Regions from separate parts of the Streptomyces sp. NPDC015242 genome, predicted to be linked through region 3. Evidence: riboswitches for the same ligand, from Rfam matches in the RefSeq annotation. Region 3 holds a riboswitch; each other region holds the start of a gene.
The links. Region 3 has a riboswitch for cobalamin ahead of ACF07N_RS00355 (ABC transporter substrate-binding protein). Riboswitches for the same ligand answer to the same signal wherever they lie in the genome.

Region 1: linked by a shared signal. The riboswitch ahead of ACF07N_RS07755 (ribonucleoside-diphosphate reductase subunit alpha) and the one ahead of ACF07N_RS00355 (ABC transporter substrate-binding protein) in region 3 are both predicted to bind cobalamin.
Region 2: linked by a shared signal. The riboswitch ahead of ACF07N_RS18055 ((2Fe-2S) ferredoxin domain-containing protein) and the one ahead of ACF07N_RS00355 (ABC transporter substrate-binding protein) in region 3 are both predicted to bind cobalamin.

Annotation. Positions count from the first base shown of each region.
Region 1 covers NZ_JBIBUF010000002.1:511,808-517,295, reverse strand. Annotated here, with positions in the region: gene ACF07N_RS07770 (GlxA family transcriptional regulator) at 1-262, opposite strand, end outside; gene ACF07N_RS07765 (hypothetical protein) at 356-598, shown strand; gene ACF07N_RS07760 (ribonucleotide-diphosphate reductase subunit beta) at 511-1,521, opposite strand; gene ACF07N_RS07755 (ribonucleoside-diphosphate reductase subunit alpha) at 1,521-3,884, opposite strand; cobalamin riboswitch at 4,006-4,164, opposite strand; gene mctP (monocarboxylate uptake permease MctP) at 4,338-5,488, opposite strand, start outside.
Region 2 covers NZ_JBIBUF010000005.1:44,482-49,969, forward strand. Annotated here, with positions in the region: gene ACF07N_RS18050 (iron ABC transporter permease) at 1-1,145, shown strand, start outside; gene ACF07N_RS18055 ((2Fe-2S) ferredoxin domain-containing protein) at 1,153-1,551, opposite strand; cobalamin riboswitch at 1,614-1,739, opposite strand; gene ACF07N_RS18060 (IucA/IucC family protein) at 1,765-3,321, opposite strand; gene ACF07N_RS18065 (IucA/IucC family protein) at 3,423-4,916, shown strand; gene ACF07N_RS18070 (VWA domain-containing protein) at 4,961-5,488, shown strand, end outside.
Region 3 covers NZ_JBIBUF010000001.1:68,427-73,914, reverse strand. Annotated here, with positions in the region: gene ACF07N_RS00370 (hypothetical protein) at 1-237, opposite strand, end outside; gene ACF07N_RS00365 (ABC transporter ATP-binding protein) at 362-1,126, opposite strand; gene ACF07N_RS00360 (FecCD family ABC transporter permease) at 1,405-2,424, opposite strand; gene ACF07N_RS00355 (ABC transporter substrate-binding protein) at 2,475-3,491, opposite strand; cobalamin riboswitch at 3,562-3,753, opposite strand; gene ACF07N_RS00350 (CoA-binding protein) at 3,839-4,249, shown strand; gene ACF07N_RS00345 (4-hydroxybenzoate 3-monooxygenase) at 4,346-5,488, shown strand, end outside.

The DNA of each region.
Region 1 (5,488 bases), on a different contig from region 3:
GAGGCGGGAAGGTGCGGGTGGAGTAGCCGTCCCCGGCCGGGACGGCGATGAGGTCGGCCGTCTCCAGCCGCTCCAGGCCGTGCTCGACCTGGAGCGACAGGCCCGAGGCCATACGCAGGGCGGGGCCCTCGGCCGAGGCCACGGCGAAGTCGTAGACCGGCAGGCCGTCGTCACTGCGGTCGGTGCCGAAGACCTCGCACACCACGCCGAGTTCGAAAGGGGTCACACCGTCGAGCAGGGCGACGGCCACGTTCTGCAGCATCTCCCCAGTGTGCCCCGCCGGTGGCAGTAATTCGAGGGTCTGCGGCAGTACTGCCACTGACGGTAAGGAGCATCCGGAGCGACAGTGGTGTCCATGGACACGAACCAGACGCAGACACTCATCGCCATGATCTTCGTACTCGGGACGCTGGTCCTCCTGGTCCTCCCGTCCGTGCTCGGCCTGATGCACGACAGGCGCATCGACCGGCAGATCCGGGAGGCCCAGGAGGCCCGTGAGGACGTGCCGGCTCAGAAGTCCTCGTCCAGGTCGACGGTGCCCTCCACCGCCACCTGGTACGCGGAGGGCCGCCGCTCGAAGAAGTTGGTCAGCTCCTGAACCCCCTGGAGCTCCATGAAGGAGAAGGGGTTCTCCGAGCCGTACACCGGAGCGAAGCCCAGGCGGGTCAGCCGCTGGTCGGCGACGCACTCCAGGTACTGCCGCATCGACTCGGTGTTCATGCCCGGGAGGCCGTCACCGCACAGGTCGCGCGCGAACTGCAGCTCGGCCTCGACGGCCTCGCGGAGCATGTCCGTCACCTCCTGCCGGAGCCGGTCGTCGAAGAGCTCCGGCTCCTCCTTGCGGACGGTGTCGACGACGTCGAACGCGAACGACATGTGCATGGTCTCGTCGCGGAACACCCAGTTGGTGCCGGTGGCGAGACCGTGCAGCAGCCCCCGGCTGCGGAACCAGTACACGTAGGCGAAGGCGCCGTAGAAGAACAGGCCCTCGATGCACGCGGCGAAGCAGATCAGATTGAGCAGGAAGCGGCGCCGGTCCGCCTGTGACTCCAGCCGGTCCAGCTTCTCGACCGAGTCCATCCACCGGAAGCAGAACTCCGCCTTCTCGCGGATGGACGGGATGTTCTCCACCGCCGCGAAGGCCGCCGCCCGGTCCTCCGGGTCGGGCAGGTAGGTGTCGAGCAGCGTCAGATAGAACTGGACGTGCACGGCCTCCTCGAACAACTGACGGCTCAGGTACAGCCGCGCCTCGGGGGAGTTGATGTGCTTGTACAGCGTCAGCACCAGGTTGTTCGCGACGATCGAGTCGCCCGTCGCGAAGAACGCCACCAGCCGGCCGATGAGGTGCTGCTCCGCGGGGGAGAGCTTGGCGAGGTCGGCGACGTCCGAGTGGAGGTCGACCTCCTCCACGGTCCAGGTGTTCTTGATGGCGTCCCTGTAGCGCTCGTAGAAGTCCGGGTAGCGCATGGGGCGCAGGGTCAGCTCGAAGCCGGGGTCGAGGAGATTCTGGGTGCTGGGCATTACTGGCAGGCCTCGCAGGACTCGGGGTTTTCCAGGGAGCAGGCGACCGCTTCGGGGTCGGGGGTGGCCTGCACGGGGACGGTGGCCCGGGCGGCGCGGGCGATGCGGGTCGCCGGGCGCGAGCGCAGGTAGTACGTGGTCTTCAGCCCGGACTTCCAGGCGTAGGCGTACATCGAGGAGAGCTTGCCGATGGTCGGCGTCTCCAGGAACAGGTTCAGGGACTGCGACTGGTCCAGGAACGGGGTCCTGGCCGCCGCCATGTCGATCAGGCCGCGCTGCGGGATCTCCCAGGCGGTGCGGTAGAGGGCGCGCACGTCCTCGGGGATCCAGCCGAAGCCCTGCACCGAGCCGTTGGCCTCGCGCAGTGCCTCGCGGGTGCGGGCGTCCCACACGCCGAGCCGCTTGAGCTCGTCCACCAGGTAGGAGTTGACCTGGAGGAACTCGCCGGACAGCGTCTCGCGCTTGAACAGGTTGGACACCTGCGGCTCGATGCACTCGTACACGCCCGCGATGGAGGCGATGGTGGCGGTGGGCGCGATGGCGAGCAGCAGCGAGTTGCGCAGGCCGGTCGTGGCGATCCGCTCGCGCAGGGCCGCCCAGCGTTCGGGCCAGGTCAGCTCCACGTCGTAGTGGTCGGGGTGCAGCACGCCCCGGGCCGTACGCGTCTTCTCCCAGGCGGGCAGCGGGCCGTTGCGCTCGGCGAGGTCGGCGGAGGCCTCGTAGGCGGCGAGCATGACGCGCTCGGCGAGGCGGGTGGACAGGGCCTTCGCCTCGGGCGAGTCGAAGGGCAGGCGCAGCTGGAAGAAGACGTCCTGCAGACCCATCGCGCCGAGGCCGACCGGGCGCCAGCGGGCGTTGGAGCGGCCCGCCTGCTCGGTCGGGTAGAAGTTGATGTCGACGACCCGGTCGAGGAACGTCACGGCCGTGCGGACGGTCTCGTCCAGGCGCTCCCAGTCGATGTCCCCGCCGGTCACGAACGCGCCGAGGTTGACCGAGCCGAGGTTGCAGACCGCCGTCTCGCCGTCGCTGGTCACCTCCAGGATCTCGGTGCAGAGGTTGGAGGAGTGGACGACGTGGCCCGGCTCGGCGGTCTGGTTGGCGGTGCGGTTGGCGGCGTCCTTGAAGGTCATCCAGCCGTTGCCGGTCTGCGCGAGGGTGCGCATCATCCGGCCGTACAGCTCGCGCGCGGGCAGCGTCTTGCGCGCCAGGCCCTTCGCCTCGGCGGCCCGGTAGGCGGTGTCGAACTCCTCGCCCCACAGGTCCACCAGCTCGGGCACGTCCGCGGGGGAGAACAGCGACCACTGCGCGTCGGCGTTCACCCGGCGCATGAACTCGTCCGGGACCCAGTGCGCGAGGTTGAGGTTGTGCGTGCGGCGGGCGTCCTCGCCGGTGTTGTCGCGCAGTTCCAGGAACTCCTCGATGTCGGAGTGCCAGGTCTCCAGGTAGACCGCGGCGGCGCCCTTGCGGCGGCCGCCCTGGTTCACGGCGGCGACCGAGGCGTCGAGGGTCTTCAGGAACGGGACGATGCCGTTGGAGTGGCCGTTCGTGCCGCGGATCAGCGAACCCCGGGCCCGGACGCGGGAGTAGGCGATGCCGATGCCGCCGGCGTGCTTCGACAGGCGGGCGACCTGGTGGTAGCGGTCGTAGATGGAGTCCAGCTCGTCCTTGGGGGAGTCGAGCAGGTAGCAGGACGACATCTGGGGGTGCCGGGTGCCGGAGTTGAACAGGGTGGGGGAGGAGGGGAGGTAGTCGAGGCGGCTCATCAGCCGGTAGAGGGCGGCGACTTCGTCCACGGCCCGTGCGGTGTCGTCCTCGGCGAGGCCGCTCGCCACGCGCAGCAGGAAGTGCTGGGGCGTCTCGATCACCTTGCGGGTGAGGGGGTGGCGCAGCAGGTAGCGGCTGTGCAGGGTGCGCAGGCCGAAGTAGCCGAAGCGGTCGTCGGCGGTGGTGTCGATCAGGGCGTCGAGCCGGGCCGCGTGCACCCGGACGAACTCGGCGGTGCGGTCGGCGATGAGCCCCTCGCGGTGCCCCACGGCGACCGACTCCGTGAACGACGAGACGCCCTGGGAGGCGGCCTCGGCGCGGATGCCGATGGTCAGCAGCCGGGCGGCCAGCCGGGAGTAGGCGGGGTCCTCGGAGATGAGACCGGCGGCCGCCTCGGTGGCCAGCTCGCGCAACTCCGCCTCGTCGGCCCGCGCCGACCGGCCGCGCAGGGCGGCGGCGGCGACCCGGCCGGGGTCGGCGTCGGGGAGGTCGGCGGTCAGTTCGGTCAGGGTCCGCAACAGGGCGGCACCGGGAGCGTCGTGCGCTTCTTCCGCGGGTTCTTCGGCGGCTGAGACCGGATCGGCTGGCGCGATGGTCACGTGGGGCTCTCCCTCGCTCGGCACGGGGCCTCGTCGAGGGCAGGGGGCAGCACACGAGCGCACGCGGCGTCGCGTCCACCGGCCCATTCCACGAGGCCCGGACGTCAGGCACACCGGCCGGGTGGCCGGGCGCACTGTCGGCAGGTCCTCGGACTGACGCCCATACCGCGTGAAAGGGCATGGGTACACCGTTGCGGGACAGTTCCGGATTCGCACCGGATTCCCCTGCGGCGACAGCGAGCATGAGCATACATCTTGTGCCGGGTTCGATCGGCACCCCCAGATGTTGTGTCGCGCTGGTTTCAGAGCGTCAGCTGGTAGGTGTGCAGAGTGATCTCCGGCAGGCGCGGGACGGGCACCGGGCGAACGACGGCGGGCCGCCGTGAGGTGTGCTCACGGCGGCCCGCTGCGGGTCGTTCGTCGTGCGGGGCGCGGTGCCGGGCGCCCCAAAGGTCAGTGCGAGGAACCGGCGGTGGCGGGCGGCAGTTCGACCTGCACCCCCGGGTCGCCCGCGTCGGCCGTGTAGTCCTCCGGCTTGGTCTCGTCGACGCCGTCGGGGGCCTTCAGGGCCTTGAGGACGAACGTCAGGACCACCGTCACCACCACGTTCAGCACGAACGCCGTGAGGCCGATGTAGCCGATCTCGCCGATGCCGGGGATCTCCTTGGAGGAGCCGCCGAAGTGCTTCTGCGTCGGCGAGGCGACCCCGTACGCGGCGACCGTGCCGTAGACCATGCCGACCGCCCAGCCCGCGAGCAGCGCCCAGCGGTGGAACCAGCGCGTGAACAGGCCGCCGACCAGGGCCGGGAAGGTCTGCAGGATCCAGATACCGCCGAGCAGCTGGAAGTTGATGGCGACCGTCTTGTCCATCGTCAGCACGAAGGCCAGGGCGCCCACCTTCACCAGCAGGGACACCAGCTTGGAGACCTTGGTCTCCTGCGCGGGCGTGGCGTCCGGCTTGATGAAGTCCTTGTAGATGTTGCGCGTGAACAGGTTCGCGGCCGCGATGGACATGATGGCCGCCGGCACCAGCGCGCCGATGCCGATCGCCGCGAACGCCACACCGGCGAACCAGTCCGGGAACATCGTCTCGAACAGCTGCGGGATCGCCAGCTGCCCGTTCTGCACCTTGATGCCGGCCGCGATCGCCATGAACCCGAGCAGCGCCAGCAGACCCAGCATCAGCGAGTACAGCGGCAGGATCGTGGTGTTGCGGCGGATCACCTCACGGCTCTTGGAGGACAGCGTCGCCGTGATGGAGTGCGGGTACATGAACAGCGCCAGCGCGGAGCCCAGCGCCAGCGTGGCGTAGGTCCACTGGCCCGCCTCGGGCGGTGTCAGCGCACCGCGCGGCGCGCCCGTCGCCGGGTTGGTCTGGCTGAACGCGTCGCCCGCCTTGGCGAAGATGTCGTCGAACCCGCCCAGCTTGATCGGGATGTAGATGATCGCCACCGCGATGACGATGTAGATCAGCGTGTCCTTCACGAACGCGATGAGCGCGGGCGCCCGCAGACCCGACGAGTACGTGTAGGCCGCCAGCACACCGAAGGCGATCAGCAGCGGCAGGTCCTTGATGAACCAGTTGGTGTTCTCACCGCCGCCGA
Region 2 (5,488 bases), on a different contig from region 3:
CCGACGTGCTGCTGCGGGCCCTGATCCCCGCCGACACCGCCGTCGGCGTGCCCACCGGCATCGTCACCAGCCTGGTCGGCGCCGTGTTCCTGGTGGCGACGGCGCTGCGGCTGCGGGACACGGCCGGGGTGGAGCCACCGGACCGGCTGCGCATCCCCGGCCGCACGGCGTACCTGGCCACGGCGGCCGCCCTGGCCGCCGTCGTCGTCGGCGCCGCCCTCGCCGGTGTGCTGCTGGGCGACAGCAAGCTCCTGCTCGGGGACGTCGCCAACTGGGCGCAGGGGCGGGCCGGCCGGACCGTCTCCTTCGTCCTGGACACCCGGGTGCCGCGGGTGCTCGCCGCGCTGTGCGCGGGCGCCGCCCTCGCGCTGGCCGGCACGCTGGTGCAGGCCGTGACCCGCAATCCGCTGGCGGAACCCGGGGTGCTGGGGGTCTCGGGCGGCGCCGCGCTGGGTGCCGTGCTGCTCGTGACCACCGTGCCCGCCGCCGGCTCCTGGGGCGTCGCCTCGGCGGCGTTCGCCGGAGCGGCGCTGGCCTCCGCCCTCGTGTTCGGGCTCGCCGCCCGGGGCGGCTACCAGCAGAGCCGGCTGGTCCTCGTCGGCATCGGCGTGGCGGCCGGATCGACGGCCCTGATCAGCCTGCTCATCGTGCTCACCGACCCGTTCAACGCCACGAAGGCGCTGACCTGGCTGTCCGGTTCGACGTACGGGCGGACCACGGCGGACGTCGTGCCCGTCGCGCTCGTGCTGGCCCTGGGCCTGGCCGTCGCGGTCGCCCGGCGCACCGAGCTGGACCTCGTCTCGCTGGACGGGGACACCCCGCGCCTGCTCGGACTGGGGCTGCCCCGGGCCCGGCTCGGCTTCCTGGTGGTGGGCGTGCTGCTGGCGGCGACCGCCGTGGCCTCGGCCGGCACCATCGGCTTCGTCGGTCTCGTCGCGCCGCACGCGGCCCGGGCCCTGGTGGGCCGGCGGCACGTGCGGGTGGTGCCGGTCGCCGTGCTGCTCGGCGCCGCGCTCGTCTGCACGGCCGATCTCGTCGGCCGTACGGTGATCGCCCCGGCCCAGCTGGGCGCCGGTCTGATGACGGCCGTGATCGGCACCCCGTACTTCCTGTGGCTGCTGATCCGCGGCCGCCGGGCGGCCTGAGCCGGTGTCAGGGGCGGTCCCCGTCCCGCCGCGCCCGGGGGCTGAAGACGTACAGTCCGAGGATGTCCGGCAGCGGGGCCACGCCCGGGCCGCCGGCCCGGACCCAGGAGACGACGTCCTCGGTGGCGGCCGGGTCGTTGAGCAGACCGAGCCAGACGGGCCGGGCTCCCGCGGCCCGGCCCGCGGCCGAGGGCTGCACGACGACCACGTTGGCCTGGTCGCAGACGTCCAGGCAGTCGGAGATCCGCACGGGTGCCGCCGCGCGCAGGCGCTCGGTCTGGGCCGCGTGGTCGACGCCGGTCACCTTGGGGCTGCCGCAGCAGCAGTCCCGGCAGACGACGACACGGCACGGCGGGGATCCGCCCGGGGTCTCGTCCAGGGGGTCGCCGGCCGGCGTCGCGGGCATGCCGCACCTGCCCTCTCTCCGGGGAGATCCGCCCCGGTGGTCCGTGGAGGAGGCGACCGCGTGAGTCTCCTGGCTCTCGGGTCGCCGCAGGTCCCGGCCTTCCCACCCGCGCGCGGGCAGTGGCCTGTCGGGACCGGCTCGCCGATCACAGTGGCGGGACCGCGCCGGATTCACACCGGCTTCCTCGTCCGCCGTCGCCTTCGTCGCCGGTCATCATTCCACGGGGCCGTGACCCGGCCGGGACCGCCTGAGCGGGTTCGGCAGCGGCAGGTAGCGGGCGTCGGCGCCGTCCGCTCCCGTCCAGCGCAGCAGCAGGTTCGTCTTGGCGGGCAGCGTCGGGGAGGCGAGCAGGGCCGGGATCTCCGGCAGGTCGTGCCGGGCGAGTTCGCGGCGGGCGGCGGGCCAGGGGTCGAACCCGGGCCGGCGCTCGGCGAGGGCCCCGGCGATCTCGGTGAGGTGGTTGACGACCAGGCAGTACACCAGCCGCTCCCAGCCGGCGGCGCGCCCCACGTCCGGCAGCAGTTTCACGCCCTCGGCGTCCCGGTACAGCACCTGCACCGGCATGCCGTCGGCGTCCACGGCGACGAGCGTGTTCTGCAGATGGGCCTCGACGACCACGCCGTGCCCCGCGAAGGCCGCCAGGACCGGGGGCACGGCGTGCGCGAGGTACGCCTCCCACCAGGCCTCCGGGTCGGTGACGCGGTCGAGCGGGTTGCCGTCGAAGCCCTCGACGAGCCCCGCGGCGAGCAGCGGGGTCGCCCCGGGCACGAGGCGGCCGGCGAAGCCGTCGCGGACCAGGACGGCCAGGGCCTCGAAGGCGAAGTCCGCGGTGCGGTACCCGCGGTCGGCGAGCCAGCCGGGCGGGCCGTCGCAGGCGGCGAGGGCCGCGCCCGTGGCCGTGTCGGTCCGGCGCAGGGCGAGCAGGTCGTGGCGCCACAGCCGGCGGATGTCGTTGGTGATGCGCACGTCCAGGCTGAACTTCAGGAACAGGTCCCGCCCGGGGGCGTAGACGGTGCGGATCGCGGCCGTCGGCCAGGTGTCGAAGGCCGTGGTGCCGAGCCGGAGCAGTCTGCCGTCCGCGAAGGCGGGGGCCAGCTCACGGGCGGCCAGGCCGAGCTGCCAGGGGTGGGCCGGGAGCAGCCGGTAGCCGGGCGGGGCTGTGCCGAGGGCGTCGAGGGCGGAGGTGTCGCCGTCCTCGGCGACGGTGTCCTCGCGCACCCCGAGCAGCACCAGCGGGAAGCGGGCGTACGCCTCGGGCGCGTACGGCAGCCAGGACGCGGCGGGGCCGCCGCCGCGGGCCTTGGGGGCCGGGTGGTGGGTGTGGCCGGTGAGCAGGCACTGCTCGGACCGCTGGTAGAGGTCCGCGGGCGGCGCCGCCCCGGCCCGGGCGGCCAGGAGCGCGGCCACGACGTCCCGGCTGTCCCTCATCTCGGCGGGCAGGTCGGGGTTGGCCAGCCCGGTGCGCCGGCGCAGTTCCCCGGCGACCAGGTCGACGAGTGCGGTGTGGCCGAGGCGCTGCCAGGCGCCCGCCACCTCGACCTCGGGCTCGGCGGGCCGCCGGGTTCCGCGCACGCGCAGCAGGCGGTCGCCGCCGGGCAGGTGGTGGACGCGGTGGGCGCCCTCCTCGCGCACCGGCCGGGCGACCTCGCGCAGCAGGCAGTTGAGCAGGGGCACGGCGGCGTACGCGTCGGCGAGAGCGGCGATGGCCGGGTCGTCACCGTGGGCCGAGTCGTCGTCGGCGGGCGGGGGCATGAGGTCCACGCGTTCCACTCGTCCCTACGGTCCTTCCAGCGTTCCCGGGCGGGGATGATCAGTATGCAGGTCGTCGCCGTTCCGCTGTGACGCCCTATTCGTACCCGAGGAGTCCGCCCGTGCACCGTCCCTCCAGCGCCGAGACCGAGGTCGCCGACGAGCTGTCCGTCGTACGGCCCGGGCTCCTGCCGCGGTACGAGGCCGAACTGCCCGGCGCCCGGGCGGCCGTGCTGTCCCGCCTGTGGCGCGGCCTCACGCATGATCCGCTGCCCTGGGTGACAGGCGTGGAGCGGGGCCGGGACGGTGTGACCCTGCTGCTGGCCGACGGGCGCCGGCTGCACGGTCCGCTGCCGGATCCGTACGCGACCGGGGCGTACGTCAGGGCCGTGCGGCTCGACGGGACGGAGTACGGCGATCCGGCGCTGCTGGTGAGCGTCCTCGGCGTCCCGCACTCCGCCTCCTTCGCGGCCGAACTCGGGCACAGCGTCGCCTCGCTGGCGCTGTCGCGGGCCGGGCGGGAGAGCGCTCGGGGGGCGTGGCCGGAGCGGGACTGGGAGTGGGAGCAGCGGATCGTCGACGGGCACCCGTTCCACCCGGCCTGCCGCTCCCGGCCCGGTTTCTCGGTCGCCGAGCAGCTCGCCTACGGGCCCGAGCACCGGCCGGTGGTGCAGCTGGAGCTGGTACCGGTGCCGGCGGCGGAGTGCCTGGTCACCGGCGTGTGGCCGGACGAGCTGCGGGAGGGCGGGCGTCTGGTGCTGCCCGTACACCCCTGGCAGGCGGCGCACGTGCTGAAGCGGGCCGGCGAGGAACGCCGCCCCGGGCATCCGCTGATGAGCCTGCGCACGCTCGCCCTGCCCGGCGGGCCGCACGTCAAGACCTCGCTGAGCGCCCGCCTGACCTCCTCGGTGCGGGACATCTCGCTGCCGTCGGTGGCCGCCTCCGCGCTGCTGTCGGACTTCGCCGAGGTCACGGCGGCGCGCACGGACGGGTTGCTGCACGTCACCCGCACCCTGGGCGCGGCGGCGGCCGGCTCCCCCGACTTCGCCGCCGTGCTGCGGGAGTCACCGCAGGCGTACGCGGGCGGTGGTGAGCGGGTGCTGCCGGTGGCGGCCCTCGCCACCACCGGACTGCCCCGATCCGCCGCCTGGCTGGCCGCCTTCGCCCGGCTCGCCCTCACCGCCGGTCTGCGGCTGCTGGAGCTGGGCGTGGCCCTGGAGGCGCACGGCCAGAACCTTCTGGTCGTGCTCTCGGCGACCGGTGAGCCGCTGCGGCTGGTCTACCGCGACCTGGCCGACATCCGCGTCAGCCCGGCCCGCCTGGCCCGGCACGGCATCACGGTGCCACGGCTGCCCGCCCGCATGGTCACGGACGACGAACGCGCCTTGCGCCGCAAGCTGTTCGGCTCCCTGGTGGCGGGCGCGCTGGCCGGGACGGCCGGGTCGGGCGAGGCGCTCGCGGCGGCGCTGGAGACGGCCGTACGGGACCTTCCGGACGGCCCGGACCTCGCGGCCCTGCGGGCGGAGCCCGTGCCCGCCAAGGCGCTGACGCTGATGCGGCTCTCGCCGCGGACGCCCGGGGACCAGTGGGCGGAACTGCCCAATCCGCTGCGCTGAACGCCGTTTTGGCCAATGGCCCGGGTGATCAATAGGATCCGCCGATGATCACACGTACACGGCTGGCGGCGGGCGCCTGTGCCCTGCTCGCCGCCCTGACCGCCGGGATCGCCGTCCCGGCCGGGGCGGCCGCCGGTGAACCCACGGGCCGGGACGCCCCCAAGGTCGACCTCGTGCTCGACGTGAGCGGCTCGATGCGGGCCCGCGACATCGACGGGCAGTCGCGGATGGCCGCCGCGAAGCAGGCGTTCAACGAGGTGCTGGACGCGACGCCCGAGGAGGTCGAGCTCGGCATCCGCACCCTCGGCGCGAACTACCCGGGCGACGACCGCAAGACGGGCTGCAAGGACACCGCGCAGCTGTACCCGGTCGGGCCGCTCGACCGCACCGAGGCGAAGGCGGCCGTCGCCACGCTCGCCCCGACCGGCTGGACGCCGATCGGCCCGGCCCTGCTGAAGGCGGCCGACGACCTGGACGGCGGCGACGGCGCCAAGCGGATCGTGCTGATCAGCGACGGCGAGGACACCTGCGCCCCGCTCGACCCGTGCGAGGTCGCCCGCGAGATCGCCGCC
Region 3 (5,488 bases):
ATGCCCGCCGCCCGGCAGCAGGGCCCACACCGGCGTGCCGCCGATCTCCAGGGCCCGGACGAGGAGGTCGGCGACGAGCAGCACCCTCAGGTCCGTGGTGTCCGAGCCGGGCACGTGGGCCTCGACCCTCGTCAGTCCCCGGCGGGCCGGGGCGGCGTCGGCCGGCTCTCCGGTACGGGCGTCGATGATGCGCAGCACGAGGCGAGCGTAGGCGGACGGGCCGGGACGCGCAGTCATGCGCGCTGCTTTCGGGTCACGGCCGGGCGGCGGTGCCTGGGGGCGGCGGTGCCTTGGTGGCGCCGCGCCGCGCCGCATGGACGGGACGCCGCGCCGGCAGGACGCCGCACGAGCGGGACGCCGCTCAGTGCAGCGTGCCCAGGTACCGCACGTGGGGCACCCCGTCGGGCCCGTCCGCCTGGACGCGGGCCCGCACCCCGTACACCTCGGCGATGAGCTCCTCCGTGAGGACGTCCGCCGGTGTGCCGCCCGCGACGACCCGCCCCGCGCACAGCACGACGACCCGGTCGCAGTACATCGCCGCGAGGTTGAGGTCGTGCAGGGCGACGACGGTGGTGACCGGCAGCCGGTTGACCAGGGCGAGCAGGTCGAGCTGGTGGTGGATGTCGAGGTGGTTGGTGGGCTCGTCCAGGAGGAGCTCGCGGGGTTCCTGGGCGAGCGCGCGGGCGATCTGCACGCGCTGGCGTTCACCGCCCGACAGGGTGTGCCAGAGCCGGCCCGCGCGGTCGGCGAGGCCGGTGCGTTCCAGGGCGTCCCGCACGGCTCGCTCGTCCTCCGCCGAGGCGGGCGTCCAGGGCCGCCGGTGCGGGATGCGGCCGAGCCGTACGACGTCCTGGACGGTCAGCTCGGTCTGGGTGTCCGACTGCTGGGCCACGACGGCGAGGCGGCGGGCGACCGTGCGCCGGGGCAGGTCGTCCAGCGGCGTGCCGTCGAGGGTGACGACCCCGGCGGTCGGCGTGAGCAGTCCGGCCAGCAACCGCAGAAGCGTGGACTTGCCCGAGCCGTTGGGGCCGAGGACGCCGAGGGTGGAACCGGGTTCCGGCGCGAGGACGACACCGTCGAGGACGAGCCGCCCGCCGGCAAGCCGCCCGACCCGCTCGGCCCGCAACCCACCGGTCCCCCGGACGGCCGCCGTTCCGCCGACACCCCGGTCGGCCCGCGACCCACCGGTCCCCCGGCCGGCCCGCGACCCACGGGCATCCCGCTCGGTCCGCGACCCGCCCGCATCCCGGCCGGTCCGCAACCCACCGCCATCGCCGCCCGCATCCCGGCCGGCCCTCAGCCCGCCGCCATCGCCGCCGGCCCCCTCCGCCCCCGACCCCCCGGCACCCCGGCCGGTTCGCCCGGGCGGCCGGCCCCCGGCGTCCGCCGCTGTCCGCTCCCCGCTCACCGCGTCCGCCTCGTCCGGTACAGCACGGCCACGAACGCCGGCACCCCGATGAGCGAGGTCACCACACCCACCGGCACCTCCCGCGGCTCCAGCACCGTCCGGGCCAGCGTGTCGACCCACACCAGGAAGACCGCGCCGGCCAGTGCCGTGACGGGCAGCAGCCGGGCGTGCCCGGGCCCGGACAGCGCGCGGGCCGCGTGCGGCAGGACCAGGCCGACGAAGCCGATCGCCCCGGCCGAGCTGACCAGCGCCGCGGTGAGCAGGGCCGTGACGCACAGCAGCACCAGACGGGTGCGGGCCACGGACACGCCCAGCGCGGCCGCCGCCTCCTGCCCGAAGGCGAAGGCGTCGAGGGTGCGGGCGTGGGCGAGGCACACCACCAGGGCCACGGCCAGCGCGGCCAGGCACAGCCACACGTCGGTCCAGCCCACGCCGCCGAGGGAGCCGAGGAGCCAGAACAGCACGCCCCGGGTCGTCTCCGCGTCGGCGGAGGTCATCACGATGAAGGAGGTGAGCGCGGAGAACAGCTGCATGGCGGCGACCCCGGCGAGGACCACCCGGTCGGTGGTGCCGCCCAGGGTGTGGCTGAGCAGCAGCACCAGCGCGAAGGAGACCAGGGCCCCGAGGAAGGCGCCCGCGGAGACGGAGACCGCTCCGCCGCCCGCGCCCAGCACGACCACGGCGACCGCGCCGGTGGAGGCGCCCGAGGAGACCCCGAGCACGAACGGGTCGGCCAGCGGGTTGCGCAGCAGCGACTGCATCACCGCCCCGCACACGGCGAGTCCGGCCCCGCACACGGCCGCGAGCAGGGTGCGCGGCAGCCGCAGCTGCCAGACGATGCCGTCCCGGATCGGCGTCAGCTCCGAGCTGCCCAGGCCGAGGTGGGCGGCCACCACGGACCACACGTCCCCGACGCGTATGTCGGCGGGGCCGATGGTGATGGCCACGGCGAGGGAGGCGACGAGTGCGACCGCTCCGGCCGCGCCGAGCGCGAGCCCGGTACCGCGGCGGGGCAGGGAGACGGCCGCCGGGCGGCCCCCGGTCTCCGGCAGCGGGTCCCGGGCGGTCACTTCACCAGCCCGAACCGGCGCAGGCCCGCGGCGACCCGTTCGACGCCCTCGACCGTGCGGATGGTCGGGTTCATGGCCTGCCCGCTGAGCAGCACGTACCGCTTGTGCCGGACCGCGTCCATGTTCTTCGTGGCCGGGTTGGACTCGAGGAAGGCGATCTTCTTCGCGGCCGACTCGGCGGTCTGCGACCTGCGGGTGAGGTCCCCGATGACGAGGACGTCGGGGTCGCGGTCGGCGACGGTCTCCCAGTTGATCTGCGGCCATTCCTGGTGCGTGTCGTCGAAGACGTTCCGCGCGCCGAGGGAGCGGGTGATGATGCCGGGCGCCCCGCAACAGCCCGCCATGTAGGGCGACTCGGAGTTGGCGAACCAGTACAGGAGGGTGACGTCGGAGGCGTCGATGCCCGCGGTGGCCTTCCGCATGCGCCGGCGCAGCGAGTCCACGAGGGCGTCGCCGCGTTCCCGCACCCCGAAGACGGCCGCCAGGTCGCGCACCTCGCCGTAGACGGCGTCCATGCCGAGGGCCTTGTCGCGGGCACCGTCGCCACCGCCGGAGTTGTCCTTCCCTGCGCAGTCGGACGGGGAGACGTAGGTGGGGACGCCGAGCTTCTCGAACTGCTCGCGGGTGGCGACGCCGCCCCGGCCGAGGGTGGAGACGAAGGAGGCGGCCACGAAGTCCGGGTCCGCGTCCAGGACCCGTTCGAAGGAGGGGTTGTCGTCGGCGATGCGCGGCACCGTCGCGTTCGCCTTCGCCAGGCCCTTCATCACCGGGTCGGTCCAGGTGGCCGTGCCCGCGAGGCGGTCGGCGAGGCCGAGGGAGAGCAGGATCTCGGTGGTGCCCTGGTTGAGGGAGACGGCGCGCTCGGGCGGGGTCTCGACGCGCACCGCGTGGCCGCAGTTGTCGAGGGTGACGGCGGCCTTCGCCGGGGCGGGCTGCGGGTCGCCGCAGCCGGTGAGGAGCAGGGAGCCGGCCGCGAGCAGCACGGCGGCACGGGCGGATGGGGCGAGGGGCACGGGGAACCAGTCCTCAGTCGTCGAGGGCCCGATCGCGGAGCCCGGTCGTACGGTGCTCCCCCGCCGCGCACCGGCCGCGGGGGCCGCCAGCAGGTCTTCGGACTCGGGTTCACCCGGATCGGAGCGCCTTCCCGGACGTCCGTAGCGGAAGTCCAGTGGCCGAGGCCCCGCCCGTCCCCCTCACCGCTGCGCGTCAGTTCCGGATTTCCACCGGATTCCCTGACCCACGTACATGGGTTCGACTGGCCTCGGCAAGCTATCACGGCGGGTTCCGGGGAATCACCGCGCGTGCCGCGTGGTTGCCGGGACAGCACCCTTTGTCCACGACGTTCTCGAGGAGGCCGCCGGTGTACGGCGACGAGGCAGCGGTCCGCAGGATTCTCACCGGGCTCGGCGACACCTGGGCCGTGGTGGGCCTGTCGTCGAACCGGCAGCGCGCGGCGTACGGGGTCGCGGCCGTGCTCCAGCGCTTCGGCAAGCGGGTGGTGCCGGTGCACCCGAAGGCCGAGACGGTGCACGGCGAGCAGGGTTACGCGAGCCTGGCGGACATTCCCTTCGACGTGGACGTCGTGGACGTCTTCGTCAACAGCGAGCTGGCGGGCGCCGTCGCGGACGAGGCGGTCGCCAAGGGCGCGAAGGGCGTCTGGTTCCAGCTGGGGGTCCTCGACGAGGCGGCGTACGAGCGGACCCGGGCCGCGGGTCTCGAGATGGTGATGGACCGCTGCCCGGCGATCGAGATCCCGCGGCTCGGGCGGTGACCGGCGCGGCTGCTCGCCGCCGGGCCCTGAGGCGGTGCGCCCTTCCGGCCGCGGCGGGGGTGCCCGCCCCCTGACGCCGCCTCCATAATGAGCGGCATGGCCGACCTCCCCCTGCCCGCGAACTCCGGCGCATCCGAACGCTTTCCGGTCGTCGTGGTGGGCGCCGGCCCCGCCGGACTGACGGTGGGCAACATCCTGCGGGCCGCCTCGGTGGACTGCCTGGTACTGGAGACGGAGACCCGGGAGTTCATCGAGCAGCGGCCCCGGGCCGGGGTCATCGAGGAGTGGGCCGTGCGCGCCCTGGAGAAGCGCGGTCTGGCCCGCAACCTGCTCGACCGGGCGGAGCTGCACAGCGCGTGCGAGTTCCGCTTCGGCGGGGAGCGCTACCGCTTCTCCTACGGCGAGCTGACGGGCAGCCACCACTTCGTCTATCCGCAGCCGCTGCTGGTGACGGACCTGGTCCGGGAGTACGCCGACGTGCGCGGCGGGCGGATCCGCTTCGGCGTGAGCGACGTCCGGCTCCACGACCTCGGCTCCGACCGGCCGTCGGTCTCGTACGTCTGTCCCGACACGGGTGAACGGCGGGTGGTCCGGGCGGACTTCGTCGCCGGGTGCGACGGGGCGCGCGGGGTGAGCCGGGCGTCACTGCCCCCGGAGCGGGTGCGCATCGCCCGGCACGACTACGGCATCGGCTGGCTGGCGCTGCTCGCCGAGGCCCCGCCGTCCGCGGACTGCGTGCTGTTCGGCTGTCACGCCCGCGGGTTCGCCGGGCAGATGCCGCGCAGCCCCGAGGTGACCCGCTACTACCTCCAGTGCCCGCCGGGCGACGACCCCGGCAACTGGCCGCACGACCGGGTCTGGGCGGAGCTGCGGGAGCGGCTCGGGGCGTCCGGGGCGCCCCCGCTGACGGAGGGCCGGCTGATCGAGAAGCGCGTGCTGGACATGCACGACTACGTGGTCGAGCCGATGGTGCACGGCCGGCTGTTCCTCGCGGGCGACGCGGCCCATCTGGTCGCCCCCATCGCCGCCAAGGGCATGAATCTCGCCCTGCACGACGCCTTCCTGCTCGGTGACGCCCTGGTGGACCACCTGACCCGGGGCGAGGACGGCGGCCTGGCCGGCTACGCCGAGGCGTGCCTGCGGCGCGTGTGGGACTACCAGGAGTTCTCGCAGTGGCTGTCCGAGGTGTACCACGGCACGGCGGCGGGCGATCCGTTCCGCGCGGGCACCACGCTGGCC